2 linked regions of the Synechococcus sp. PCC 7335 genome follow. Each later gene encodes a partner of the first gene's protein in a complex. Links are inferred from orthologs where the notes say so. Each region holds a gene or a part of one and is shown on either strand. Other genes may lie near its edges. The genes, in order: S7335_RS05615 and ndhC.

What was found.
Region 2: the proteins of S7335_RS05615 (region 1) and ndhC are in contact, whole or in part, in a cryo-EM structure (PDB 7NYH), measured with the Escherichia coli proteins. The link is inferred for Synechococcus sp. PCC 7335 from one-to-one orthologs.

What each region holds. Positions count from the first base shown.
Region 1 is NZ_DS989904.1:1,240,570-1,257,236, forward strand. The notes cover bases 6,278-9,220. They hold S7335_RS05615 (NADH-quinone oxidoreductase subunit J), read right to left. Parts: upstream 8,088-9,220; coding sequence 7,467-8,087; downstream 6,278-7,466. Other genes in these bases: S7335_RS05605 (NAD(+) kinase), read right to left, coding at 6,278-7,032; nuoK (NADH-quinone oxidoreductase subunit NuoK), read right to left, coding at 7,066-7,371; ndhI (NAD(P)H-quinone oxidoreductase subunit I), read right to left, coding at 8,185-8,823; nuoH (NADH-quinone oxidoreductase subunit NuoH), read right to left, coding at 8,925-9,220. Outside these bases: S7335_RS05560 (hypothetical protein), read left to right, coding at 1-236; S7335_RS05565 (DUF1818 family protein), read left to right, coding at 233-604; S7335_RS05570 (hypothetical protein), read left to right, coding at 1,376-1,969; bchI (magnesium chelatase ATPase subunit I), read left to right, coding at 2,514-3,590; crossover junction endodeoxyribonuclease RuvC, read left to right, coding at 3,603-4,097; S7335_RS05590 (hypothetical protein), read left to right, coding at 4,189-4,701; S7335_RS05595 (glutathione S-transferase family protein), read left to right, coding at 4,876-5,508; S7335_RS05600 (cupin domain-containing protein), read left to right, coding at 5,574-6,047; more of S7335_RS05605, read right to left, coding at 6,103-6,277; more of nuoH, read right to left, coding at 9,221-10,043; S7335_RS05630 (citrate synthase), read right to left, coding at 10,442-11,602; S7335_RS05635 (bifunctional oligoribonuclease/PAP phosphatase NrnA), read right to left, coding at 11,666-12,916; S7335_RS05640 (HNH endonuclease), read right to left, coding at 13,304-13,804; alr (alanine racemase), read left to right, coding at 13,947-15,146; S7335_RS05655 (peroxiredoxin family protein), read right to left, coding at 15,329-15,868; S7335_RS05660 (peroxiredoxin), read right to left, coding at 15,897-16,496. UniProt on the Escherichia coli protein: NDH-1 shuttles electrons from NADH, via FMN and iron-sulfur (Fe-S) centers, to quinones in the respiratory chain. The immediate electron acceptor for the enzyme in this species is believed to be ubiquinone.
Region 2 is NZ_DS989904.1:2,486,513-2,499,234, forward strand. The notes cover bases 1-2,808. They hold ndhC (photosynthetic/respiratory NAD(P)H-quinone oxidoreductase subunit C), read right to left. Parts: upstream 1,682-2,808; coding sequence 1,319-1,681; downstream 1-1,318. Other genes in these bases: S7335_RS10735 (NAD(P)H-quinone oxidoreductase subunit J), read right to left, coding at 31-564; nuoB (NADH-quinone oxidoreductase subunit NuoB), read right to left, coding at 570-1,298; S7335_RS10750 (rubredoxin), read left to right, coding at 1,988-2,428; S7335_RS10755 (photosynthesis system II assembly factor Ycf48), read left to right, coding at 2,621-2,808. Also shown: more of S7335_RS10755, read left to right, coding at 2,809-3,655; psbE (cytochrome b559 subunit alpha), read left to right, coding at 3,859-4,101; psbF (cytochrome b559 subunit beta), read left to right, coding at 4,151-4,285; S7335_RS26805 (photosystem II reaction center protein L), read left to right, coding at 4,307-4,429; S7335_RS10770 (photosystem II reaction center protein J), read left to right, coding at 4,514-4,633; psaI (photosystem I reaction center subunit VIII), read right to left, coding at 4,786-4,956; S7335_RS10780 (GlsB/YeaQ/YmgE family stress response membrane protein), read left to right, coding at 5,380-5,634; S7335_RS10785 (hypothetical protein), read left to right, coding at 5,783-7,291; S7335_RS10790 (FAD-binding domain-containing protein), read right to left, coding at 7,297-8,739; S7335_RS10795 (NUDIX hydrolase), read right to left, coding at 8,838-9,389; folK (2-amino-4-hydroxy-6-hydroxymethyldihydropteridine diphosphokinase), read right to left, coding at 9,489-10,046; trxA (thioredoxin), read right to left, coding at 10,114-10,443; fabG (3-oxoacyl-[acyl-carrier-protein] reductase), read left to right, coding at 10,679-11,428; dcd (dCTP deaminase), read right to left, coding at 11,474-12,073; S7335_RS10820 (cob(I)yrinic acid a,c-diamide adenosyltransferase), read right to left, coding at 12,078-12,656. UniProt on the Escherichia coli protein: NDH-1 shuttles electrons from NADH, via FMN and iron-sulfur (Fe-S) centers, to quinones in the respiratory chain. The immediate electron acceptor for the enzyme in this species is believed to be ubiquinone.

The sequences.
Region 1 (16,667 bases):
AGGACCGTCCTACTACTTTGCGACTTGATTGGAAGCTGACGATGGCTGATTTTCTCGGTGTATTTGAGCGGATATCTGCCGATGACTATCCTGACTACGGTTTGCGAGAAAATCCGATGGCTGGTGATATCTTGGCAGTTGAGAATCTAAGCTGGGAGGTACGCGATCTCCTTACCAATCTTCTTTATGAAGCATTTGTCTCGCCGACCATAGCGTCTAATAGTGACCGCAGGTGAAGCAAAAAGTCCTAGAAGGAAATGGTTGGCGACTGGGCTGGAACCCTGAGGCTGATAACTTTCGTGGTTTGATAGCTGGACCAGACTGGGCCCTAGAGTTGACCGCTGCAGAACTCAAAGATTTTTGTAGGCTCGCTCGGCAGTTAGATAGCACGATGAACGCGATGACAGTGCAACTAGTCGACGAAGAGCGTTTGAGCTGTGAGCAGGAAACTCAGATAGTTTGGTTAGAAGCTGAAGGCTTTCCGACCTGCTATGGTCTGCGCTTCATACTATTGACAGGCAGAAAGTGCGAAGGAGAATGGCCGCCTGATGTAGTTCCACAGTTGATTAGCGCTCTAGATCAATTACCTTTTCGTGACCTATAGCGCTAGACACTTCGGCCGTAGGCACTGCTCTGTAGGTACTTCTCTGTATACCTTGCGCTGTGCACTACGGGGCACGAGTTCGAAGGTCAATTCCGCATAAGTAATCAAGCTTAACTAGGTTAATCTTGATCACTAGCTTTATCAATCACTAGCTTTATTACTTTATCTACAGCGTCATCGAGTCTATAGCGTCATTGACTGCCCAATAGCGTTTCAATTTTCACGCGTATCCAAGTCGGAGCAGGCTACGCTCGCTAGTCTTACGGGCTATGAAGACGACTACAAGGCAAAAACTATAGGACTGTCCTCAGGAATTAATATATGGTATATATGAACTATATTCCTGTATACTATCCTATGGACGAAACTGGAATGGGTAGCGTACTAGAGAGCTACAGACCACCCATCTGTCTGCTCGTCGCTAGATAGAAAAAAGCATCCCTTCTACTGCCAGCTTAGGACTCCAAATGCCCTAAACCTACCCTAGGCCTACAAGAGCCTAACGGTCTCTGTATTACCTCAAAGGGCCGCAGATTACATTTTTAGGTGCTCTTCGTTCGGATGTTAGAAACAATGAAGCAACTGCTGAGGTTCTCTTTTCCCATGTCATAGAATCTGGACTTTGAGTTGGAACCCATGGCTGCTAAGCGATGAATATGGATAACTGTCCTCTACTTATCTTTAGAGCTGTCTAGTGACCGGACCTAGCAGAGAAAAGTATGTATGATAGATTCAATTTAAAGCTCCTGCGGATTGTCCAGAGGATAGGTCATGAGTAGTGGAAATATCGACCGTATCCCGGTCAATCAACTGAGCGATCGCTACCAATTAGCTAGAAGCGCTGTGTACAAGCGCATGTCAGATTTAGGAGTTGAGCGGGAGAAGATCGGTAATCGAGCATACGTCAGTAACGAGCAGGTCAAGCTACTAGACGAGCTGCATAATTTTATCGGTGTGGGCGGCAACGTTGCCGAATTCATAGCCCGTAAAGGACTCAACAAGCCTAGCCCCTCGTCTTCTAACAATTCTTCAGGACAGTCCTCAGGTCGATCCTCAGGACAATCCTCGGATCTAGCCCTCAACCAGTCTGATATGGTGAAGCTGATCAGTGCGATCGCGGCCGAAATGTCCACAAAGCTTCAGCCTGCTTTGTCTGCGCGCGATCCGCTAGCCTACTACGAATCCTTAGAGAAAGCAGCTAAAGGAGGATGGAAGTTGAGGACCTCTGAATTGGCAGAGCTACTAAAACTCGATCCTAAAGAGATTGAGGGCTACGGCCACACCTTCTATGAAGCAGGATTCATCTTTAATCGTGCAGGCTATCGATCGGGGGGTGAAGGTGCTTGGCTAGTCTCGAAGAGATAGAACTAGTCCGTTCTATTCTCAATCTCCCTTTGGTCTTGTTCATTGAATCTACAATGCTATGTACTTAGGACAGTCTGTAGGATAAGTATCAGGAAGATACTCAGGACTATATTGCAGACTGTCCTAAACGTATCTGATAGCTAGTAGCGCACTACTTTGAGGTAGTAGGGGTCGTGGGTTGTGCTATTCTTGATAGGCAAATTAGCAGCTTCGGGGCGTAGCGCAGCTTGGTAGCGCACTACTTTGGGGTAGTAGGGGTCGTGGGTTCAAATCCCGCCGCTCCGATTGTTGGACAGTCTGCATACAGGAGCTTAAAGCGTTGACAATTTGTCAGCGCTTCTCTTGTATCAAAGGTGTATTAAAGGGTCGCTAGGAGGTAAGGCGATAGCTGAAGCTAGATTGGACGATCAGCATCTGCTAGCCATACGGTTTTCTAGCCATCGTGCTCTTCCTCCTTGCTGATGGGTTTATTTTTGGCATAAGCACTAGGCACAACCTCCTATGGCACAATGGAATAAGCCCAATGTATAAATGATTGCCACCTGTGAGTATCGTAAAGTCGCCAGCCCGCCGAGCCGTTTTTCCCTTCACTGCGGTTATTGGCCAAGAAGACATGAAGTTAGCGCTGATCTTGAATGTGATCGATCCTAAGATCGGTGGCGTGATGATCATGGGCGATCGCGGGACAGGTAAATCTACCACAATCCGGGCTCTAGCCGATCTGCTACCAGATATTGAAGTGGTCGCCAACGACCCTTTCAACCGTGCGCCTGATAACCCTGACGTTCTAGCTGAATATGAAGGTCAAGACATCACAACGGCTAGTAAAAAGGTGCCTATGGTTGATTTGCCTTTGGGTGCAACCGAAGATCGCGTTTGCGGCACGATTGATATTGAAAAAGCACTTGCTGAAGGCAAGAAAGATTTTGAACCTGGTCTACTCGCTAAAGCAAACCGCGGTCTGCTCTATGTAGACGAAGTAAACTTACTAGACGACCATCTAGTCGATGTTTTGCTAGATTCTGCCGCCTCTGGTTGGAACACCGTAGAACGTGAAGGTATCTCCATTCGTCACCCAGCGCAGTTTGTTCTGATTGGTTCTGGAAACCCGGAGGAAGGTGAACTACGACCTCAGCTATTGGATCGCTTTGGTATGCACGCTGAGATTCGCACCGTTCGTGAACCGACGCTGCGCGTTCGGATCGTAGAGCAGCGGACTGAATTTGACCAAGACCCAGAGGGGTTTGCCGCCCAGTGTCAGGCTGAACAAGCAGCGCTGCAAGAGAAGATTGTGGCTGCCCAGAATCGACTAAAGGACGTCACGCTTGATCACGAGTATCAGCTCAAAATATCTCAAGTCTGCTCAGAGCTGAATGTAGATGGACTAAGAGGCGATATTGTAAGTACTCGAGCAGCCAAGGCGCTAGCCGCCTACGAAGGCAGAACTGAGGTCGCTTTGGAGGACATCCAACGAGTGATTGCGCTATGTTTACGTCACCGTCTGCGCAAAGATCCTTTGGAATCAATTGATTCTGGTTTCAAGGTAGAAAAGACTTTTAGCGCTACTTTCGGTGTTGCCGCGCCAGAGATGAATGGCCGTAAGCCTATGGCTACTCGATAATTTAGTACCTGCATGACTAAGCGCATTCTTGGTTTGGACCCGGGTTTGGCAATTTTAGGGTTTGGCGTGCTCGAGTATGACCCAGCCAAGATGCGAGACTTGATGCCAGATATTCGAGTCATAGACTATGGCATTGTGCAGACGCCTGCTCGTACGGATACCGGCCAGCGCCTTTGTACTATATATAACGACTTGCACAGCGTCATCGACGAGTACAAGCCAGATTTGGTTTCAATTGAGAAGCTTTTTTTTTATCGGATGGGTAATACCATTTTGGTTGCCCAGGCTAGAGGCGTTGTGATGTTGGTGCTAGCTCAGTGCAATTTGCCTTTTGTAGAGTTTACGCCTGCTCAAATTAAGCAGTCGATCACTGGCCACGGCAATGCGGATAAAGTAGAAGTGCAGGACGCTGTAGCTAGAGAGCTGAACCTAGAGGCAATTCCTAAGCCGGACGACGCGGCGGATGGTTTGGCTGTTGCTTTGACAGCTTGGTTTCGTATGGAATAGCGCAGACGAACCTGATCCTAGTAATTTGATGCCAGTAATCTGATGCTAGTAATCCAATGCGAATGAAGTGATGCCTAGGGAGGACGAGGTCGTGCCTAAGTTTGCAAGCGCTGTAGACAGAGTAAAGGTAGAGCAGCTGATGCAGCCTGCCTTGATTCGAGTCATTGATAATATTCGAAAGCAGTTGGATAGCACAGCCTGGGAAGGCCAATATGACGAGAAGCTAGTATGGCCAGAAGGAACGACGGTAGAACAGCAGGAAGAATACGCCAGGTTGCAAAAAGGACTGCATGGTGTGCCACCCGAAGAACACGATCGAGTGGCTGCGCTGATGGCCGTGTTGCCCCAACCGTCACCTATTTACACGCTCAGACTCACGCATGTTGGACAGGCAGATCGAACGATAGATATCTGGAGTTTGTGCTATCAGGTGTGTGCGTTGGCGCAGCCTCTAGACCAGAGAAGTGCCGCTCAGGAGGGTGCTCAATCAGTGATCGCAGCAGACAATAGCTTATTTGATGACGCGGGCGAAATCGACTGGCGAGCGCTTGATGATAAGACACTAAATCTTGTCAGCAGTCACTTTGCGGCTTTGCCAGCTTAACTGCTCAGTTGACCACTCGCTTTGCGGTTTAATTTGCCACTGGCTAATCTGCTATTGGCAAAATAGACTTACCCAATTCAAAGAATAGATAGGATGAGCTTTGGATGTGTGCTTATCTTTATCTAACAAGGAACAATTGCCGAAAGATTACGTACTCAACCTTAAGGAAGCGCTATGCAATTGGTTGGAATGCTGGATTCTCCCTATGTCAGACGGGTAGCGATCGCCCTTCATAGTCTCCATATCCCATTCGATCATTTGCCGCTGTCGGTCTTTCGCAATATGCCAGAGTTTAGTCAGATTAATCCATTAATCAAAGCGCCTACGCTGGTGTGTGACGATGGTGAAGTGCTGATGGACTCTAGTTTAATTCTGGACTATATCGAACGGCTCGCTGGCCCAGACAATACGCTCATGCCTGTGAGTATCAAGCCCTATCAAAGGACCATTCGCTTAATCGGACTAGGTATTAATGCCTGCGATAAGACGGTACAGGTCGAGTATGAGCGTAAAAGACCTGAGGAAAAACAATATCAGCCTTGGCGCGATCGCATCCAGACGCAGCTGATTGTCGCCTATGATCAAATCGAGACTTACGCCACCAAGGCTCCAGGCTGGTTAGTCACAGAGAAAATGACTCAAGCCGATATTACCGTCTGTGTCGCTTGGCAGTTTACCCGCTTCATTGCCGACGATGTAATCGACTCTAGCCGCTATCCAGGCTTGGCCTCACTCTCAAAACGCGCCGAAGCTAGCGCTGCTTTTAAAGCTGTGCCCATAGACACTAGCTGGGAGCCCAAGTTTTAGCTTGCTCCTGATGTCTCTGTATATTGCCTAATATTGCCTGAGCCGCTAGTATCCTTAGATTCAAGATGACTCGAAGTCTTATGAAGATAGATCTCTGTGCTGTACCGATTGAGACAGGTACGAACTATCCTGCCCCTTTTCGATTGGCTGTAGAGGGGCGATCGCGTCAAAGGGTCGGCAATGCCGCTGGCCTGACAAATTTTGGTGTCAACATCACAACACTTACACCCGGCAGTCAGTCAGCACTAAGACATTGGCATTCGGCTCAAGATGAATTTGTCTATGTGACGCATGGTGAGCTAGTGCTAGTGACAGATGCTGGTGAGCAAGTAATCAAAGCCGGAGAGATGGCAGGGTTCGCCGCAGGTGTTGCCAACGGACATCATTTGATTAATCGCTCTAGCTATCTGGCTACTTATCTAGAAATTGGCGATCGCACTACACCCGATCAAGTTGATTATCCAGATCAAGACTTGCAGTGTGTTCCTGTAGATGAAGGCGATAGAGTCTTTCTGCATAAAGACGGTCGAGCTTACTAGTGGCAAAAAGCTCGTGCCGAAGAGTCAGATATTAAGGCAGGTTGTTTTTTTCTGTCTACTTTTGTCTCTGGCGGTGATTATTGAAGTAATTGACTCGCGCCCCTGCCCACTGCAGCTTGTTTCGTAGCGTCCGGTAATAAGAATGATCCTTGCCTAGCAAGATAAACTTTGCCAAATGACTGGCCATACGTATATCGACCCTTTGTCCGGGCCAGATCGTAGTGGCTAATACGCCATCAGCCCACAGCTTAGTATTTCCTTCAGGGTCAACAAGTGGCCAGACGCTGACAGTGCTACCGGGTGGCAGCACGATCGGGCGGCTAGATAAGCTCATCGGACAGATTGGAGTCACAATCAATGCGTGCATACCTGGATGCACGATCGGGCCGTTAGCCGAAACCGTATAGCCTGTCGAACCGGTCGGTGTGCCAATAAGTAGACCATCTCCTTGATATTGATCGACCACCTCTCCATCTATCTCTACTTCTAGCGTAGAGGTAATCATGCGATTCGGAGAGGCCGGTTTCACACACATTTCATTAAGCGCAAAGTAGCGATCGCTCACCGGCTCAATGTTGTGGGATTCACCTTTGTGCGTTCTTGCTTGCAACATCATCCGTCGCTGCACCGCAAATTGATCGCCTAGCAAGCGCTCCCATACCCGCTCAAAGTCGCCAATAACCTCCGACGAGTCTGCCAAAAAGCCAAGATGGCCCCCGATATTCACAGCCAAGATAGGAATATCATCCATTGCCAAGTGACGGGCAGCGGCTAGTGCGGTACCGTCTCCTCCTAACGCAACGGCAAGATCGATCGGCTGAGGCGTAGATTCTAGAAAAACAGGATAGGGGTTGTCTTGAGCACCACTCGGACCCATCATCACATTGGCGCCATGAGCTTCCAACTGCCGAGCACACTTATCGGCGCAGCTCTTACTACGCTGGTTGCCAGCCTTGTATACAATAATGACTTGCTTGAGCTGCACAGCGCTCCCTAGTTTCTACCAGCCGAATGACAACTACCACTTAAGTAGATTGAACTGCTCCATATCAACGGTGTCACGATTGCGATAGATAGATAGCACGATAGCTAGACCCACAGCAGCTTCAGCAGCAGCGATCGTAATTACAAAAACTGCGAACACCTGCCCTTTAATCCCATCTGGATCAAGATAGTTCGAGAAGGCCATTAGATTGATATTGACCGCATTCAGCATCAGCTCAATAGACATTAATACTCGAATGACGTTGCGGCTGATGACCAGACCATAGACACCAATACAAAATAAGGCCGCTGCCAATATTAGAAAATACTCAAGTTGCATAGGAAGAGATATATTTGGGAAATTGTCTAAATCCGTCAGCTACCGTACTAAAGCACTGACAAAAGGCCACCACCAAGAAGCGACTAACAAAAAGGCTATTCGTTCGGCCGGCCCGCAGCAACCAGCTCGCGAGGTTTTTCAGGAAGCGTAAGCGCTTCTGTAGGTGCAATTAGCTCATCTGGAATGTACTCGCGTCGCGCCAAGATAATCGCTCCAACTAGCGCAATCAACAGCAATACAGATGCCAGCTCAAAAGGCAACAAGTAATCACTAAAGAAGTGCTGACCGATCACCTCAATTGCCTTATCCCCAGCGGCAGGTGCACTAGAAATAGCCCATGGATGAGAAAGCACCATCGTACTTAGCAATCCAAATAACCCTGCACAAACTGCGCCGGTTGCAGCTTTTCCAATCCAGGCATTCTTGACTTCAATAAAATCTTCTTGCTTATTGACCAGCATGATTCCAAACAAAATCAGCACATTGACTGCACCTACATAAATCAGTACCTGTGCTGCTGCTACAAACCCAGCATTGAGCAAGATATAAAAGCCAGCAATGCTAATAAATACTAGGCCCAATAGAAAAGCTGAGTACACAATACTAGAGAGCAGCACAACGCCTAGCGCCCCAACTACCATAATTAGACCTAGCAGTCCAAAAGAGACAACCTGTACTCCTTCTGCCAAGCTAAACGGCGCAGAATCTAAAGCCAATATCAAAATGATGTTCTCCTCTCAATACACATATCGAATACAGACGTTGACCAAACACTACTAAACTGAACCACAAGTGAGCCGCAAACGTATTCAGCTAGTTCTCTGTGGCGCTCTTTGCAGGGTCTTTTGCAGAGTCCTCTTTGGCCTGCTGCGCTTCCATTTCTGCCAAAATATCTTTGGGCAACCTGCCTGCTCTTTGACTGCCTACTGGCAGATCATGGGGGTCCATCACACCCTTGGGCAAGTAGGCAAACTCACGCATCGGCGTCACCATTGGATCGTTAGTGACTTTGTAGGGCAGACGGCCTAAAGCGACGTTGTCATAATTCAGATCATGTCGATCGTAGGCTGAGAGCTCGTATTCTTCTGTCATCGACAGGCAGTTAGTTGGACAATACTCGACACAGTTACCGCAAAAGATGCACACCCCAAAGTCGATACTGTAGTGGTTAAGCACCTTCTTCTTCGCTGCTTTATTAAATTCCCAATCGACTACCGGTAAGTTAATGGGGCAAACCCGCACACAGACTTCGCAAGCAATACACTTGTCGAATTCGAAGTGAATACGGCCTCGATAGCGCTCAGACGGAATCACCTTCTCGTATGGGTACTGAACCGTTACCGGGCGACGCTTCATGTGATCAAAAGTTACAGAGAGCCCTTGCCCGATAAACTTTGCTGCCTGGGCCGTTTCTTTAGCGTAGTCACCAACTTGTTTTAAGAAGTTCAACATGGCACGAAGTCTAGATAGGTAAGCAGTAGAAAAAAGAAGGCGATAAGCAGTCGAGTGAAAGCACTAATGCTAGTCGACATTAGCGAGCGTCAACACTAGGTTTAGCCGCCGAACGCGCCTGGAAACGTCAGCTTAAGTCCAGCGGTTGCTAGTAAGTTTACTAAAGCAATTGGGAGTAGAAACTTCCAGCCCAGATCAAGCAGCTGGTCAATCCTAACGCGAGGCACCGTCCATCTAAGCAAGATAGTCAGAAATACCAGCAAATATGCCTTGATCATTGTCATCACGATCCCTAAGGCTGCCGTCAGAATCTGTACCCAGGCCACGTTGGCATCAATTCCTAGCAGTGCCGTGATGCTCTCAACTGGTACAGGAAAGCTCCAACCGCCTAGATATAGCACTGATACAATCAGCGCAGATAGCATCAGGTTGACGTAAGAGCCTACATAGAACAGACCAAACTTCATCCCGGTGTATTCAGTTTGGTAGCCTGCTACTAGCTCTTCCTCTGCTTCAGGTAGATCAAAGGGGAGACGTTCGCACTCTGCTAAGGCAGAGATCCAAAAGATGACGAATCCTACCGGCTGCCGCCAGATATTCCAACTCAAGATGCCATAGCCAGATTGCTGATTGACAATGTCAATTGTGCTTAGTCCATTGGACATCATTACAACTGCTAGAACAGCGAGTGCAAGTGGAATCTCGTAACTAATTGACTGAGCTGCGGCGCGTAAGCCGCCCAGTAAAGAGTACTTATTGTTCGAAGAATAGCCGGCCATCAATAGCCCAATGGGCGTGATGCTCGAAAGAGAGATCCATAGAAAGATGCCAATACCCAAGTCGGTGATAACCAGATTTTGACCAAATGGAACGATTAGAAAAGACAGAAAGACGGGAATGACTACGACCGCAGGACCGATTATAAAGAGCCAAGGGTCTGCTTTGGCAGGCGTAATATCAGCTTTAAAGATAAGCTTGACTCCGTCTGCTACAGCCTGCAGCGCACCTAATGGGCCAATATACTCAGGACCAACCCGCTGCTGTGCGGCTGCGGAAATTTTTCGCTCTAGCCAAACGCAAATAAAAATGCTGACTGTTGCCACAATCAGCATAAGTAACATCGGCAGTGGAATCCAAACTGTTTTGGCTGCGCCTGTCGGCAGACCCAAATCTATCAGTGCTTGAACGAAGGTCCCTTGAAGGTCAATCCCTGGAGTCATGCTAATAAAAGACGTTTTGCGGTGTCTAGATACATTGCTTTAACAGATTCTAACGCTTAATCAACTTCTATACGCTCTATCTATATTGCAAACACGACCTAGAGCGATAGATAAAGCCTATGACCCTAATAAAAGTAGTCGACAATAAAACCCCTTCGGCAAATGCCGAAGGGGCTGGAGTTCCTGAAAATCGTCACTGGATACATAGTCTATGTAGTCTTGGAAATTGTAAAGGGGGGTGATGCCCATCACCGGGTGATTATGCTAGAAGACTAGGGCTTTACACCGTTGAACTTTGGACTTGAGAACTCTGTACTCGAACTGTACTCGCACTGTCGCTAAGGAGCCGCGTTCAACGGTGGAGTCGTCGCGATATAAAGGACTGAGCGATATAGGGACTATTTGTCCCAAATATCGGGTCTTTTATCGATAGGGAGGTAGGGCTGCGCATGTAAGCCTTCGTATATCTGGGTGGGGCGAAAGATTCTGTTTGTACTGATTTGTTCTTTCCAGTGAGCTAGCCAGCCAGCCACACGTGCGATCGCAAAGATTGGCGTAAATAGATCGGACGGAATTCCTAGCTTGCGATACACCAGTCCAGAATAGAAGTCCACATTAGGATAGACTCCCTTGTGGCCCAGTTTTTCTTCCACCACCAGCTCCAGCTCTAGCGCAATATCGTAATAGGCATCACGGCCAACTTTCTCAAATAGCTGTTCGACCAGTCCCTGTAGAATGACTGCCCTGGGGTCTTTTACCTTATACACCCGGTGACCAAAGCCCATAATCTTCTCACGGTTGGCAATTCGCGCGTCGATATAGGGCCGCACGTTATCGACAGAGCCAATTTCCTCTAGCATAGCGATCACCTCTTCGTTAGCCCCGCCGTGCAGCGGCCCTGCTAATGTGCCGACCGCAGAGGCTACCACCGCATAGGGATCGGTTAGGGTAGAAGCTGTCACCATCGCAGAGAAGGTAGAGGCATTGATAGTATGCTCAGCGTGCAAGATTAAGCACACATCAAAAATCCTCGCGGATAGGGCATCTGGCACCCTTTCATTGAGCATATATAGAAAATTGGAGGCATAGTCGAGATCGTCTCTGGGCTGAACGGGATCATTCCCTTTACGCATCAGTTCAAAAGCAGCCACCATTGTCGGAATCTTCGCCAGCAGTCGGACAACTGCATTTTGTACATAGGCAGGATCATTCAGCTCTCGCTTAGAGTGGAATAGACCCAATGCGGCGGCGCATGCCTGTAATGCATCCATCGGATGACCGCTTTCTGGAAAGCATTTCATCATGTCTCGAATGCGATACTTCAGCCGACGGTGATATTGAACTTCGTGTTTAAAAACGTCTAGTTCGGCCTGAGTTGGTAATCCGCCCCAAATCAATAGGTAAGAGCTTTCTAAAAAAGTGCTACTGCGAGCAAGGTCCTCTATTTTGATGCCGCGATACTCTAGTATTCCACTCTTACCGTCTACATGGCTAATACTCGACTGCGTAGCTGGAACCCCTTCTAAGCCTGGTCGGTATTGGTGTAGCATCGTTGTCATAGTGAGGGTCCTGATCGGGTCAGTCAAAGTCAATGCTTTTTTAGTATCTCACTACTCGGATTCCTAATCGGTATTTAGTACACCGTTTTCAGGATTGACCAACCGCTGCAGCTTTTGCTTGATTTGCTTGTCGAACACTTCCCATTTCTGGCGGTTGTAGTCGCTATTTTCATAGTAGCCAGACAGAAAGCCAATCGGAATCTCAAAGCCGCCTGCCATAGAACGTCCGCCTCCAAAAAACCGTCCGTGATTGTCTTGGCCTAAAGCTTCTTTGATAAATTCATCTGGATCAAGCGTAATCTTGTTCGTTCTTAAAGAGCCTACGACCAGCTCTTTTTCCTCGTCCTCGTCATGAACGATGCCGTAGACAACCGCTGTGTGAACATTCTCCTCGGTCACTAAAAAATCTGCGGCTTGAGGGATGGCATCTCTATCTTCATAGCGAAGGTAGCCTACCCCGGCAATGGAGACACTGTTTTGTATTTGACGGTTGCGCAGCGATCGCTCGATCACATCCATTACCCGACGCGATCGTGAAGCTTGCAGCACTGCGCTCAATAGCTGCGCGTCGTAGTATTTACTTAAGAAAGCTGCCGCTAAAAAATCAGGCTCCGATGCTTGCAGGAGGTGACTTGTATCAGAACGTAGTCCATGCATCAGCGCCGTCGCACACTTCACATGGTTATCATTACTGCGATCTAGCTGAACAATTCCAGAGCGCAAGTACTCAGTCATGATCGTCGCTGTTGCATGGATATCTGGTCGGATATCAATGAGTTCACCCAAAAGCTTCCCCTGCGGGGCGTGATGATCGACAACAAGCAACAGCGGGAGTTCGGCGTCTTGAACTTTTTTGGTCAGGTGACTAGTTGTGCCCTGCGTATCCACTAAAACGTAGCCCTGATATTCAGACAGATCAGGCGTGTCTTTCGCACCCACTGGCCACCGTTTTGCTGGCAGATTGGTCAGCTTGACTAGAGCGATGTTTTCTTGATGGCTAAGGGTCCCTGAGTAGTAGATATCGCATTGGATGTTGTAGGCATTTGCCATCAAACGGTAAGCCCAAGCCGAAGATAGCGCATCAGGATCAGGAAAGTCTTGCAAGAGAACGATCTGATGGGTACCGCTATGCTTTTTTAGTAGCTTTTCGAGTGCTTCTGTAGGGTTACTTTCAAATCCAGCCGCACGACGCAATTTGTCTGTCTGGCCAGCTGTCACTGAGTCCGTTGCTTTTGAAGCAAGCGTACCTGTCACTGATGATTCATCGGTGCTAAGAGGTTGCCTATCTTTTGATAAAGTGCCTTCGTCTAACAAAGTGCTTCTAGGGGAGTGACGTTTACAGTAATCTAATAGTCTTTTATTCTGACGGATATGAGCGCAGATAGATAGTGGGGTTTATGGCCTGTTTTGTTTATGGCTATCAGTCCTTGCGTTCGTAGTACTTTTAGGTTCTTCTCTACAGGTGCAAGTACCTAGGTTAAGTAATTTCTGTTCAGGTCACTTACTGTTTAAGTCACTTAGAGCCAAGCTGCTGAGGAGATACCTCAAATAAAAGAGCAAGAGATCTAAACAAGCAAGAGATCTAAACAAAAGAGCGGCAGCTCTAAGGATGGTAGTTGTTGATAGCGCGGTTGTATATAAGTGTGACTATGCTCATTTTAACCAACGCTACTAATTGATGCTGTTGAGTTTTAAGGCTGTTTAGTTTAATCCAATCACATATCTACGCCATTCTTGATGGACACCACCACGTACGTGCCTAGATATTTCAAAATACAGGCTACTGTGTGGTTTTCGCGGTTGGTTCGCTAAGGGCATTTCGGCTTCTCTGGGAGTGCGGCTACCTTTTTTGACGTTGCAGCGTACGCAGGCACTAACAATATTTTCCCATGAATCGCCACCCCCGCGTGATCTAGGAATGACGTGATCTAATGTTAATGTCTCACCTGTATAGCCGCAGTATTGACAAGAGTGGTTATCACGATGGAGTAGATTGCGGCGGGTTAGGGGAATGTCTTTGTAGGGGATGCGAACGTAGTGGCGTAATCGAATGACGGTAGGCAATGGAAAGTCGGGATAAATCTGTTCCTCTCGCTGCTCAATCTGCTCAGCTTTGCCCTTAATGATGAGCACAACCGCACGTCGCCAACTGGTAATGTTTAGCGGTTCATAGGAGGCATTTAAAACGAGAACCTTACTCATGTACTAGTACGCCAAATCCTGAATAGATAGTAGCATAGCCAAGGAATTCCGAAGGTTTGAGCGCTGCTACACTGGTTTCCTGAAAGAATCCATCCACTTTTTCACGGGTTCTTTTCATTCCTTTCATTCTTTTGAGGTCGCTATGCTGAGCTGGGAGGCAACACCTGCACTATCACCTATGCGCTGTGCCAGGGCTTGGGTCGAAATCAACCTAACGGCGCTAGCCCATAATGTGAAGGTACTCAAAGCAATGTTGCCAAAGGGTACTGATTTGCTCTCTGTGGTTAAGGCTGATGCGTATGGCCACGGGGCGGTGATGGTTGCTGATGTGGCGATCGCGGCTGGTACAACTTGGCTAGGCGTAGCGACGGTGCCGGAGGGAATAGAACTGAGGCAGGCAGGCATCGACGTGCCTATCCTAGTAATGGGCGCGGTGAATGACTCGGCGGAAGTCAGGGCGATCGCGCATTGGAATTTACAGCCAGTTATTGTCAATCCCAAACAAGCCTTGGTCTTTTCTGAGACGCTAAAGGACCAGCGCACGCCCGTTCAAGTTCACATCCAGCTAGATACCGGCATGTCGAGGCTTGGCTTTAGCTGGCAGCGAGCTGTAGAATTCGTCCGCTTTGTTCGTCAGCTACCTTATCTAGAAACGGTTGGTCTTTGCTCTCATTTTGCGACTGCTGATAGCCTCGACCAGACAGTAATGCGATTGCAGCACGACCGATTTAAGCAGGCGATCGCTCGGCTCAAACAAGAAAGCCTTCTTCCCGTTCGGCTCCACATTGCTAACTCTGCTGCTGCCTTAATAGCACCAACGTTTCACTACGATATGGTGCGCATGGGGTTAGCTACCTACGGACTCTATCCTGCACCACACCTAAGGGATAAGCTCAAAGTTGAGCTACAGCCAGTTCTAGAGCTTAAAGCTCGCATCACCCATATTAAGGAGATAGACGCTCACACAGGTGTCAGCTACAGCTATCAGTTCATTGCGCCTAAGTCGATGAAAATCGCAATTGTTGGTATTGGCTATGCGGACGGCGTTCCACGGATTCTCTCCAATAAAATGCAAGTCGTTGTCAACGAACAGCGAGTGAATCAAATTGGTGCAATCACAATGGATCAGCTCATAATTGATGTTTCAGACCTTGAAAGCGTTCAAGAAGGTGACATCGTTACCCTCTTGGGGCGAACTCAATATCACTGCCTACACGCTGACGAGTGGGCCGAACTTGCCGGCACCATTTCTTGGGAAATCCTTTGTGGATTTAAACATCGCTTACCTAGAGTGACGCTATCAAACCAAGCCACCTCTCAAATTACCTCAAAATTTTGCTAGAGCTTTCGCAGAGTTCTTGGTATTATGGTTGCTCACTCTAGGAGAAGTGGCTGAGTGGTTGAAAGCGGCTCCCTGCTAAGGAGTTATGGGGTGTAAACTTCATCGAGGGTTCGAATCCCTCCTTCTCCGTTGTTTTTAGCGTATGCCTACCTAGCTATTATTCGCTGGATATAGGCGCCTTCTTATAGGTTTCTGACCGCCCAGAGCAATCGCTCAGGCGTCGCATTTGTATGTGCAAAAGAAAATAAGTGCTGGAAGCGCAGTCGGCCCTGAGCATCCAAGACAAACTGGGCAGGTAACGGTGCTCCTAGCGCCTGGCCCGTTCCGTACCTACGGAAGACCTTGCAGTCTGAATCGACTAGCAGTGGTAGCTGCAGGGAAAGATCCCGCTGTATTTTTTGACTTTGGAGCGCATCTGTACTTGTCACCATCAACGCAGCTACCCCTAGCCCAACAAACTGGCTGTACGCTTTATTCACCGATAGGATGTGCGGGTAGCAAAAAGGGCAGTACTGCTTTTCAGTGAAGATCCGAGTGAAGAGCACTACAACTGGTCTCCCTCTGTAGCCAGAGAGCTGATGAACCTGTTGGTTAGTATCTGTCAGAGAAAAATCAGGTAGGATTTCTCCAATCTGGAATCGACAGTGAGCAGGTAGAGGTAGGAAATTTCTGAAAAAGCGCTGATTGAAGAGCCCTTGAAGATTGCTGGGAGTAAGCTGCATCTAGACGGTTACTGACACATATAGTGACTTATACAGCTGCAAAAAACTCTCTCGATTTCACCGGATCGGGAATCATTGTCGAATCGCCAGGTTGCCAGCCAGCCGGACAAACTTCATCAGGATGAGACTGAACATGCTGAACCGCCTGAAGTACACGCAGCGTTTCGTCAACACTGCGGCCAAAGGAAAGGTTGTTAATTGTGGCATGTTGTACGATGCCTTCTCTATCGATAATAAATAGGCCGCGTAGAGCTACGCCTACTTCTGTATCAAGCACGTTATAGGCTGAGCTAATTTCCTTCTTGATATCTGAAACCAGCGGGTAGTTAAGATCGCCAACGCCACCCATCTTTCGATCTGTCTGAATCCATGCAAGATGGGAGAATTCGCTATCGATAGAAACGCCTAGCACTTCTGTTTTGATATCCTTGAAGCTATCATAGCCATCACTGAACGCAGTGATTTCCGTAGGACACACAAACGTAAAATCTAAAGGATAGAAAAAAAGAACGACGTACTTACCACGATAGTCGGACAGCTTGATTGTCTTAAACTCTTGATCGACCACAGCAGTAGCCGTGAAGTCTGGAGCAACTTGACCTACTCTAAGACATCCTTGCTCACTCATAAACGTTCTCCGCGTTCAATACTTTCCTATTCACTTCCGTGGCATCGGCATCTTCATGGCTCTGGCGGGATTTGAACCTGCGACCTTGGGCTTATGAGTCCCCTGCTCTAACCACTGAGCTACAGAGCCGTGCGCAATAGATTACTGCCGCTGGGTTGCGATAATCTTGGC
Region 2 (12,722 bases), 1.2 Mb from region 1 along the record:
AGCAAGCTTTTCTTGTTCTAACCGAATACTCTAATAAGCATCTTGCAGCTCGTAGAAATCAGGGGAGATATAGTCCTTCCGTAGTGGCCAACCTTCCCAGTCTTCTGGCATCAATAGACGTTTTAGATTCGGATGCCCTTCATAGATGATGCCAAACAGGTCATAGCATTCGCGCTCTTGCCAGTCAGCTGACTTCCAGATCCAGTATACAGATGGAATTCGGGGATCTTCTCTGGGCAGGAAGCACTTAATTCGTACCTCAGCTGGCGCATCCGCATCGTCACTTAGCTTTGTTAGATCATAGACGCTGACTAGGTCTTGCCCTGGACCAGAATCGTATGCACATTGACAGCGCAGATAGTTGAAGCCATAGGCATAGAGCGCAGTCGCAAAGGGTAGCAGAAACTGAGGATCAACCTTAAGAACTTCTATCCCTGCATGATCGCGCTCCATCACCTCATGACCAAAGCCTTGCTCACTCAGCCAGGTAGAGACCTCCCCGGCCTCGACAATAGCAGACTCTTCTGACTCTGTAGCCGCATCTTTCTTCTCTGTATCAGCCATCTACCTCACGCCTTTTCCTGCTTAACGTTTGCACCTTCTAATTCGGCTGCCGATTTCTCAACGGGCATTCCCATCGCTTCCATCAGCTCTTTCGGCGGCGTATCCCGCTTACTAGAAGCCAGATATTCCCCGGTCAAAATAGGTGCAACTACCTTCATTTCGTGAGAGCGAGTATAGAAACGATGTGTCTCTTGGAACTCTGCGCGCTCCTGCATAGACTCGTTCGCGATCTTCTTACGCAGCTTGATTACCGCATCAAAGATTGCCTCTGGTCTAGGCGGACAGCCAGGAATATACACATCAACTGGGATGATCTTGTCTACGCCGCGCAAAGCAGTTGGAGAATCAGCGCTGAACATACCGCCAGTAATCGTACAGGCGCCCATTGCCATCACATAAGCAGGCTTGGGCATCTGTTCGTATAGCCGGACGAGAGCGGGTGCCATCTTCATCGTTACTGTACCTGCCACGATGATCAAATCGGCCTGACGGGGACTAGCCCGAGGGGCTAGACCAAAGCGGTCAAAATCAAACCTGGAGCCCAACAGCGCCGCAAATTCAATGAAACAACAGGCCGTGCCGTACAGCAAGGGAAACAAGCTCGAAAGCCTAGTCCAGTTATAGAGGTCATCGACTGTTGTCAAAATGACGTTCTCGGATAGATCCTGCGTGACACCTGTTTTGGCAGCAGGATTCATAATCCGCTCGCCTGGATCTACCAAGGGATTTTGCATATCTGATCTCATACCTTTTCCTATGACCACTCCAAAGCTCCTTTACGCCATGCGTAGACCAACCCAACCACCAGAATGGCGATAAAGATGAGCGCTTCTACAAACGCTAAAAGTCCTAACGTGTGAAATGCAACCGCCCAGGGATACAAAAAGACCGTCTCTACATCGAAGATCACAAAGACCAATGCAAACATGTAGTAGCGAATGTTGAACTGAATCCATGCGCCACCGATAGGCTCACAGCCTGACTCGTAGGTCGTCCGGCTCGCAGGACCAGCACTTGCCGGGCGCAATAGCTTGGAAGCGCCTAAAGCGACTACTGGTACGAGAGAGCTGATAATTAGAAAGCCTAGAAAGTACTCGTATCCACTTAAAACAAACACAGCGTGCGCCTTGAACCGTTGACAAATATCTTTTTCATTGTAGCGGCCTAAGTCTACCGCAGTGGCTTACTTTGCTACTGTTATCAAAAAATCTGCGCCAAAACAGGATTGACAGAAATCTATGTACATAACGTAGTTACTAAGCGATCACATCAGCGATCGCAACGCTAGTAACACCTGGTGGCCTGCAAAAAAGAGCTCGTTTGCCTCACATCGCCCGCTGAGAGAAAACCACTCTATGCAATAATAGTTTACAAATATTTCATATTTTTTCAGTTCGCTACACCGGGCAAGTGTTTTAATCCCATGACTACTGAGCCGACCGCTAATCCTGACTCGGAATCATCTCCAGTCGAGGAAATAATTCCGTTGGTAAAGCCCGAAGGATCTAAAGAAGAAAAGCCTGAAGGGTCCGAAGAAGGGCCTCCTACTCCTGAGGAGATGGATCGATTTGAGTGTCGCTCTTGTGGCTATACCTACGAACCTACTAAAGGCGATAGCCGCAGCGACACCCCGCGGGGCGTTCCGTTTAGAGAACTGCCCTTGGACTGGCGCTGCAGCGTTTGTGGCTCTAGTAAATCGCAGTTCAGTAACATCGGTCGGGCAGGTACTGCTTCTGGCTTCAAAGAAAACTTGAGCTATGGATTTGGCGTAAACACGCTGACACCTGGACAGAAAAACGTGCTGATATTTGGCGCTTTGGGATTAGCTGTGCTGTTTTTCTTGAGTCTGTATGGATTGCGATAGCGCTCCAGTTAGCTTGTAGAGCAAGTATCTAGGTTCTGTCAGCTAGTGTTCTGTTGCTTATGATAGATAGCGGCTGACTGAGTTGATTGTGTTGATTGTCCGGTGTCCATATATGTTATGTCCATATATTGAGTGTACGACTATGTTCTTTCGGATTGATTTTTTGCTGGAGTTGTCATGCAAACGGTTTTAATGTCCTTTCTTATAACTGCTTCTACGGCTGTGAAAGGAGCTATAAGAAAAGGGACGATGTTAGCTTTAGTTGCGGTGCTAGCGACTAGCTGTAGCAGTGTATTCCTCTCGGGGACAGAGACTAACCCTTGGGATGTCATTGCGCTGCCAACTGAGGCTTCTATCTCCGATGTTGCTTTTGCGAGTGATGGAGAACACGGTTGGCTCGTCGGTAGTCGCACAACGCTGCTGGAATCAACTGATGCAGGTAAGACCTGGGATACTCGCATCTTGGAGTTAGGCGATCAGAATTACACTTTTACTTCGATTGACTTTGAAGGTGATGAGGGTTGGCTAGTTGGTCAGCCTAGCATCATGCTGCACACTACCGATGGCGGCACGTCATGGTCTAATATTCCTCTCGATCCTAAGTTGCCAGGTCAGCCTCTATTAGTGACTGCAACGGGTGAGAATTCGGCTGAGCTAGCGACTGATATTGGTGCTATCTACGTGACTGAAGATGGCGGCCAGCAGTGGAAGGGTTTGGTTCAGTCTGCGGTAGGCGTGGTTAGAAATATGACTAGAAACTCGGACGGTCGCTATGTGGCGGTCTCGTCTAGAGGTAATTTCTACTCAACCTGGCTACCTGGGCAGGAAGCTTGGCAGCCGCATAACCGAGAGAACTCAAAACGACTGCAGAATATGGGCTTCACAAAAGACGGCTTGTTGTGGCTGATCGCCAGAGGTGGGCAGATTCAGTTTGGGACTGAGCAGGTCGAGTATGAGGACTGGAGCGATCCAATCAACCCTGAGTTCGCTTCTAGCTGGGGGCTGTTGGATATTGCCTATCGCACGCCCGAAGAGCTTTGGGTAACCGGGGGTAGTGGCAATTTGCTAGTCAGCACAGACGGAGGGGAGACTTGGGCCAAGGATAAGGCGGTTGAGAATGTCCCGACGAACTTTTATCGAGCTAAGTTCCTAGGTCCTGACCGTGGTTATATTTTGGGCCAGCGAGGCTATTTGCTGCGCTATGTCGGAGATGATCTCCCAGCTTGAGCGAGGCACTGGCGCTGCGATTTTCAACCTTCAGTTGAGAATTTCAGCTATATGTAGCATCAGCAAAAATGGAGAAGTGATGGAGAAAGGAGATTCTTGAATATTTTTCCATCACTTGCTTGTGAGTATGGCTGAGAGTTACGTATGATAACTATACATACCGCACATTTTTCGAAAAGATTTAGTTAGGAGATCTAAAAGATATGGCTGGCGTTACCGGCGAAAGACCTTTTGGTGACATAGTCACTAGTGTCCGCTACTGGATTATTCATAGCATCACTATTCCAGCTCTGTTCATTGCTGGTTGGTTGTTTGTTTCGACTGGGCTTGCTTACGACGCATTTGGCACCCCTCGTCCTAATGAATACTATCCAAGCAATCAGATGGAGCTACCGATCGTGGACGATCGCTACAACCCTGATCGCACATTGAAATACCAAGACTAGTTCGCTGCATTGAATTCCTGATCAAGACGATTTCCCCCGGAGACTTTCCATGACAAGTGGCAACCCTAACGAACCCATTTCCTATCCGATTTTTACCGTGCGCTGGCTGTCTGTACATGCTTTAGCTGTGCCTTCAGTATTCTTCCTAGGCGCGATCGCAGCCATGCAGTTCATTCAACGCTAGCCCTAAAGGAGATACATTCCCATGGCAGATAGACCCACTAACCCAAATAAGCAGCCCGTAGAGCTAAACCGAACGTCCTTATACTTAGGTTTGCTCGTTGTCTTTGTAACCGGATTGCTGTTTTCTAGCTACTTCTTTAACTAGGTTTGAGCTAAGTTCAAAAACTAGGTATTTGGTAAACAAGCTACCTAGAGACGTTTTCTTTTGTTGTGAGTAGGATTAGGTTCCATGTTTCAAAACGGTAAGATTCCTCTTTGGATCGTCGCGACTGTCGCTGGCATTGGTGTTCTCGGTGTCGTTGGCATCTTCTTCTACGGTTCCTACGTAGGTACTGGCTCTGCTGTCTAACTATGACATTTGAGTGGCTTCAAAAAAGGCCATCCGATTAGATTAATCGGATGGCCTTTTTAATAGTCTGACTCTTAGCTGTTTTGTAAGTAGCTACATAGCGAGGCTATGCGAGATGTAGGTCTTGCATTCGCACTGAACTACTTTATGAACTACACGACATCTGTTTGGCTATCTTCGGACACCTGACCCCAAGGTGCAGACTCACCACCAGTTGTCGCCTGACCCCGTTCGATGTATAGAAAGAGGGCAGCCATCGCGATCGCAGGGAATACCAAACCAACAGTAGGCACTAAAATAGTGGGCAGAAAAGAAGCCGACATGTTCACTGATCCTCGTTTTGAAACTAACTGAACATCATTACCTTACTCTGAATCTGGAGCGCAATCATCTTTCCTTAGTTGAAGTTAAAGTTTTATTGCTGATGCCCTATACCGACACTTCTGGCAAGTAATCCTTTTGGCACATCCATGTGGCCCCTACAGCTATGTGGCCTCTACTAATAATGGCTAAACCAACAAGCTAAATAGGATCCTGAAGCTGGATAGATCCTGGTCAACAAGCGATGAGTGATAGGAAGTCGATAATATAATCAATCGAGCTTGATACTGATACATCTTCTGAAAGATAGATCCAATGTCTCTCCTACGAGAGGCAGGATCAGCTTATACCCTAGGTTACAGTGGGGTCACAAGGGGGGATCAACTGCTAAATCCCTTTACAATTACTCACTGGAGATTTTTATTATGGGCATTCTTGCTTGGGTTATTTTAGGGTTATTGGCTGGTGCGATCGCTCGCGCTATTTACCCTGGCCATCAGGGTTTGGGTATTCTTGGAACTATGGTTTTAGGTATCATCGGTGCGGTTGTTGGTGGTTTTATTGCTAACGCTGTAGTTGGCGTCGGAGCAGGCTTATCTATCCCTGGCGTCATTGTCGCCGTGCTGGGTGCTATCCTTACTTTGTTCATCTACTACGCGGTTACAAAGCGTACTGCATGATCATTAATAACATCAACAGATGTCGTGCATAATCGCTAAGCATCGGTGATGAATTGAAGCTGTGAGCCAAGCGTTCTCGTTTCTTTTCTATACCAAACACACTTGAACTAAATACGCTTGAGAGAGGGTCAATCGGACGGATGTCTGGTTGGCCTTTTCGGCTTTAGAATACTGTGGTGACTTTTATCCCAATAGCTTGCTCTCGCTAATGAAAGAAACTCAGTCCATCGCCCGTTCCGATGAAGATTCGCAGCATTGGGTAGAAAAACTTCAGAATTATCCTGCTCTTAAAGAACAGGTTGTCGACTTTGTTTTTGATGCGGAAGATGAGATAGCCGTTTCACTAGAAAAATTTTCAGCAAAACAGCTCTCCCGCTGGGCATCACCGAAGCTGGTGGGCCTTGACCGGGCAGAGCTAGCCACAGACATGTTTATCACCGAGGGGCAGATAAGAGGTCAGCCCGTTATTCAGCAGTTTCTAGCCACTGATTCGGTGCTGGCAAGCGAGGTTCAAGCCTGGCTAAGTCAGTGGACAGATAGCTTTACCGGACTCTTTGAAGTAACTGGTGTGGACTCGGCAGACGAAGAAGTCGGCGGAATCGGCGATCGCTACCAACTGATGAACTGGCTGACGGAGAAAAGCTATAGCGTCTACCCAAACACTCTGCAGTCTACTGACATGCTAAAGCGCCTCAAGATAGGTGAAATTGTGCTAGCTAGATTGGTGCCGCTGACCGCTGACGAATGGACATTCGCAGGATCAATCACACTGCTAGGAAAGCTGGGCAAGCCTAAGCTAGCAGTAGCGATTGGCAACTTCAAAAAATGGTTTCCAGAACAGCTCTATGGCGATGCCCCTGAACTCAAAGAGGCTGCGTGGGACTCGGTAAAGCAGCAGTACGAGGATTTCATCGATATTTTCGGACCGACGCCTGTGACACTGCCAGGTAAGGAACTGAATGAAAAGCTGCAGACTTATCAGCAGGAATCTGCAGAAAAGCAGCTAGCGAGCGCTGGTATAGATAGTGATAAATCCTTCTTAGAGATGGCGAAAGCACAAAATCTGTCAGACGCAGAAATCGACGAAGCGCTGGCGGCGGTAGGTGATGACAACAAGGCAGCAAAGGCGATATTGACGAGTAAGCAATCACTCAAAATGGTGATGCCAAAAGTAGAGCTGCCTGACAATTTACGCAAGGCTCAGTCGGTGACGGTATTTTCTCATCCCCGCTGGGGGCAGTCGTTTTTACCGGACTATCATAGGCTGGAGACTCTAGCGAATATAGCCAAGAGTGATCGCACTGAAGAGAACACAGCAGAGTTGCGATCGCTCGTGCTGAAATACCTAGAAGGCGAGCAGGCCAATGCCCACGTTTGGCAGCACATTCAAGCGAACTTTGGTGAGACCGTCGAGCCCCTAGTCCAAGAGCTGATGGCATCGCCCAAACTCAATATTCAAACAGACTTTGAGAAGATGCTGGCGTCCTACGATAAGCTGCTAACACCCACGCTGCCCGAAAGCGCCAACGTCCCGATCCACCTGCACAATCTCTTTCAAGATGCCTTGAAAAAGGTCGGGAAAAGCGCAGGCCAGGAAAAGTCTGCGAAAAAGAAGTCCGCGAAAAAAACAAGACAGAAGAAAGGAGGGTTCGGCTAACCCTATCAGCTGGCTTTCTGGGCTTTGTACCTTTCTTTAAAGATAGCTTGCTGCTCTTTGTGATCAACAACTTTGCAAGGATAGCCAGTCCCTTCTAAATCATTTGAATCGATCTTGCCGCTAACAAGCGCTCCCGTATCGAGATGACGAATTTCAGGTAGCCACTCACGGATATACTCAGCTTCTGGGTCGTATTTTTTGGCTTGGCTAGCTGGGTTGAAAATTCTTAACGGTTTAGGATCCATGCCGCTAGAGGCGCTCCACTGCCAACCGCCGTTGTTAGCAGATAGATCGCCATCGAACAAATGCTGCATGAAGTACTTCTCGCCCCAGCGCCAATCGATAATCAGATCTTTGGTCAAGAAACTAGCAACTATCATCCGACAGCGGTTGTGCATCCAGCCAGTTTGGTTAAGCTGGCGCATAGCAGCGTCCACAATTGGGTAGCCAGTTTTGCCCTCACACCAGGCTTGAAAAAGATCTTCGTCATTGTCCCAAGGAAAATCTTTGAGCGGTTCACGATAGGGGCCTTCAGCTAAGTTTGGAAAGGTGTACATGACGCTTTGATAAAACTCTCTCCAAGCTAGTTCCTGCTGCCAGGTGCGAATATTACGATGAGTTTCTTCGCTGCGAGCCCGGCTGTAGGCATCGCTAGCGGCTTCCCAAACAGTGCGGATGCCTAGAGTGCCAAACTTGAGCGCAGCGCTGAGGGTAGAAGTACCCGCAATAGACGGATAGTCACGCTGCTGATCGTACTCTGCGATCACCCGTCTGTCGTCGCAAAACTTTTCCAACTGTGCCAGCGCAGCAGCTTCTCCAGGCTGCAATAGAAGCTCGTTTTCCCACTCGTATCCCAGCGCCTTAGCTGTGGGCAAGTCAATATTTCCAGCTTTATTCGCCAAGGACTTTTCGTGCGGGCTAAGGCCAGTCGCTGCGGCAAACGTCGAAGCAGGCGGCTGCTTCTCTTGTCTAATCCATTTACGCCAGAAGGGTGTATAAACCTTATACGGCTCACCAGCTCCGGTTTTTAGTGCGTCAGGCGGAAGAAGAAGCTGGTCCCAGTATTGAGTAGAGCTTTCAATATCTCTGTCTTTCAAGGCGCTAGCGACGTTCGGATCGCGTTCTCTAGCATAGGGTTCCACATCACGGTTCCAGTAGACAGCCGCAGCACCCAAGGCGCTTGCGAGGTTGGGTATTGCTTCTTCGGGTTTGCCCTTGAGGATAAGCAGTTCACTACCCGCCGACTGATAGTTTTCTTGAAGCTCAGCCAGCGAGCCGATCATGTAGCTCACCCGAGCTGGTGCAATGTCGTCCCCATTCAAGATTCCAGGGTCTAGGCAGAAGACCCCAACGACCTTTGGTGTGCGCTTTCGTGCGGCGGCTAGTCCTAAATTGTCTCGAATTCGCAAATCCCGTCGATGCCAAAACAGCACCAAATCGTCTGCCATAACCTGCATTTAATGAAAAAGTATCGGGACTTAGTATAGCGAGATTAAGCTTTGACTCTGTTCGGCCTGTGGGCTGGAATGAAGGAACTAGACAGCAGCTAGATTCTTAGGATCGCTCTAGCCATATAGAATGCGGCAATAGACTTAGCATCTATGGGCGTGCCAGCTAGAATCTCTTTTTCTAAAGCCTCTGCGTCCATCAGCAAGACTTCAAGATCTTCGTCTTCTTCTAGCTGAGGACCATCAGGCAGCTTTTCTAGATCGGTGGCCAGGTATGCATGAATGATTTCGTCAGAATAACCGGGTGCGTTTGGAAACTTACCAAGATGTTTCCAGGTAGCGGCTTTATAGCCAGTTTCTTCCTGGATCTCTCTTTGGATTGTGACTAGTGGTTTTTCGTCAATTTCGACTGTACCTGCTGGAAACTCTAGCAAACGCGTTTGCAAGGCAAAGCGATACTGACGGACTAAGACAAATTGATTACTGCTGGTTACTGGGACAGCCATCGAGCCGCCTGGATGCCTGATACACTCCCAATCACCGACTGACTGATTCGGTAGTCGAAACCTTGCAACCTCAAAGTTGAACTTTTTGCCTTCATAGAACAGGCGATGCTTCAATAGCTGAGGGGGTTCTTGTCCAAAGGTCATAGCAATCAGGGTATGCAGGGCTAGATTGATTGCTAGTTTAGTGTCTTTCGGAACGCTTCTCTGTCGTGTTTGCGACCATGTTTGCGACGCTCACCTTGCTCACCCTGCAAGTTGCTCGAAACTAACCTGGTCTATGACCTGACCTATTGGTTGCTGTAAAAGCTTGGCTAAGCACGCTTCTACGGTGATTTGAACAATGGGGTGTTGCCACTTTGGGGCAACGTCTGTAAGGGGCACTAAAACAAAAAGCCTTTCATGTAGGCGAGGATGAGGAATCGTAAGCCCCGGTCTATTGATGATATGGCTGCCGTAACTGCCGTATAAGAGTAAGTCAAGATCTAATGACCTAGGTCCCCATCTTTCTCTACGTACTCTGCCAAACTGCTGCTCTACGGCTAGCAAATAGCTAAGGAGTTGTTGCGCCGATAGCTCTGTCTCGATAGTGATACAGGCATTGATGTAGTCAGGCTGCGGCGGGCCGATGGCGGCAGTTTTGTAGAAGTGCGATCGCCCTACCACAGTGGTATGCACAGCGCTATCAATGACCTCAATTGCCGCCAACAGAATCTTCTGCGACTCACCAAGGTTACTTCCTAAGCCAATAGCTGCTGGTAGCCAGGAAGTGCGATCACTATCGGTTTTAGATGGATGATTCATTGAAGCGAGAAAGATTGAAAGCGCTAGGGAAAGACTACTCTCCCTAGCTTCACAAGGCTAAATCAAGCTAAGCATCTCCGCTTAAAGCACCTCTGACTCTGCTAATTAGCTGATCTGCAGTTAAGACTCCCTCTATACGATCTAAAGGTTGACCTCCTTTAAACAAGACCAACGTCGGCAGGGCGTGAATGTTGTGCTCAGAGGCAATTTGAGGATATTTCTCAGTATCAATCTTGGCAATCTTGACCTCGCCCTTCATCTGGGCGCCGACATCGACCAAGATCTTCGCCATCATTTGGCAAGGACCACACCAGTCAGCATAGAAATCAACCAAGACTGGCTGCTCAGCGCTACCCACCAAATCCTCAAAGCTCTTGAATTCTTGTTTGACTGCCATAGACTTTAATAAAACCTAGAAAAAGAACCCTTCTATGCTAGACGCCTACCTCAGCGACAAGGTCTTTGTAACGTAATGTTTTAAGACTGTTCAATCAATTGATAAGCGTAATAGTTGACCTAACTCCAATAGAGCAGCACGACTAGAGCAGCACAACCGCAGGGCAATTGCTTCGCTCCCCCCTGGCGGCTTACAGTGATTGGGCTGACACGTATTTTAAGGAAGTAACATTACTATGACTGGAGCGCTAGATGGGAAGGTCGCCATCGTTACAGGTTCATCTAGAGGAATTGGCAAGGCGGCGGTTTTGGCTTTAGCTCAGCAAGGAGCCAAAGTCGTAGTGAACTATGCTCGATTTAGTAATGCGGCAGATGAGGTAGTCGCTCAAGTTGAGGGGATGGGAGGAGAGGCGATCGCCCTCCAAGCCGACGTATCCAAAGTGGACGAAGTCGATGCCTTGATCAAAGCCACTATAGACAAATTCGGTCAGATTGATGTGCTCGTCAACAATGCCGGTATCACCCGCGATACCTTGCTTCTACGAATGAAGCCCGAAGACTGGCAGGCCGTTATCGATCTCAACCTTACAGGCGTTTTTCTCTGCACCCGCGCAGTCAGCAAAATCATGTTGAAGCAGCGTTCAGGCCGGATCATCAACATTTCCTCTGTGGCTGGGCTGATGGGTAATCCTGGTCAGGCGAACTACAGCGCTGCGAAAGCGGGCGTTATTGGCTTTACCAAAACCATTGCCAAAGAGCTTGCCCCACGAGGTGTCACTGCCAACGTGGTCGCACCTGGCTTCATTGCGACGGATATGACAGGCGATCTAAAAAATACAGAGGAAATTCTCAAATACATCCCGCTGGGCCGCTACGGGCAGCCGGAAGAAGTGGCGGGTCTAATTCGATTCCTAGCTGCTGATCCGGCAGCGGCTTACATTACCGGCCAAGTGATGAACGTAGATGGCGGTATGGTGATGCATTAGTACGGTCCTACAGTGTGGCCTACAGTGTGGGCCTACAATACGGTTCTACACTCTGGCGATAGTGACTACTTCGGGCTGATCTTGGTACTTTCCTCGTCTTGTGTCATAGCTGACCTGACAAGGCTCCCCCTCTAAGAACAAGAGTTGGACAACGCCTTCGTTTGCATAGATACGACAGTCGGCGCTAGAGGAATTAGAAAATTCTAAGGTTAGATAGCCGCGCCAGCCGGCTTCAGCAGGTGTGAGATTGGCGATAATACCGCAGCGGGCGTAGGTGCTCTTACCAATGCAGATGGTGGTGATGTTGTCAGGTATCTGTAGCCTCTCTAAAGCAACCCCTAACCCATAGGAATGGGCTGGCAAAATGAAATAGCTGCCGTTTTTGTCTGTTCTGAGCTGTGTAGGCTCTAAATTCTCGGGGTTGAAGTTCTTAGGATCGATAACGGTACCAGGAACATGGCGGAAGATTCGAAATTCGTTAGGTGAAAGGCGAATGTCATAGCCGTAAGAAGAAAGCCCGTAGCTGATGACGGGTGTTTCACGGCCTTGAGTAGACAGCTCTACGCGACGAATGAGCGAAGCTTCAAAGGGAGAGATCATGCCTTCACGAGCAGCATGCTTGATCCATGTATCGTTTTTAATCATTGATTTACACCAAGTAGTTACGGCGGAACTGGGTGACTTGATCGGCCACATCCAACAGGGATTCTGGCATTTGTGCGCCAGTGAAGATGACTTCTACATGAGAGGGCCGATCTTTTATGAGCGTTAGCACCTCGTTTTCTAAGACCAGACCAAAATCAATCGCTAGACTGAGCTCATCAAGCACGATTAGTCCGTATACACCTCCTCGTACGGCAAGCTGGGCATGTGCCCACAGTGCTTGCACCGCCGCTCTTGTCTGATCATCTACCTCTGGATCTTTTATACAAGTTGGGCTCCCACAACGAACCCAGTCTAGGTTTTGACCCATACTCATAGGATTCTCAGGACCCTGGTCAATACCCCCTTTTAAGAACTGCATAATTAGGACGGGTATCCCTTGCTCAGCTACTCGCATCGCCTGCACCATTACGTTGGTAAAGAAGGTTCGGTGTTGTGAGGTAAACACCTGCACGGTTCCTTCGATAGCGCTAAGTAGTGGATGGCGTAGCGGACGGCCCTGGGCCGGAATGGGCACTGGAGGATTATCGAGCGGGTTAGGAAGTACTCTAAGCGGGGAAACCATGAAGCGATGGCAGCGAAATAACAGGCGGCGAAGTAAAAAGCAGTCGCACGACAGCATAGCTTCGAC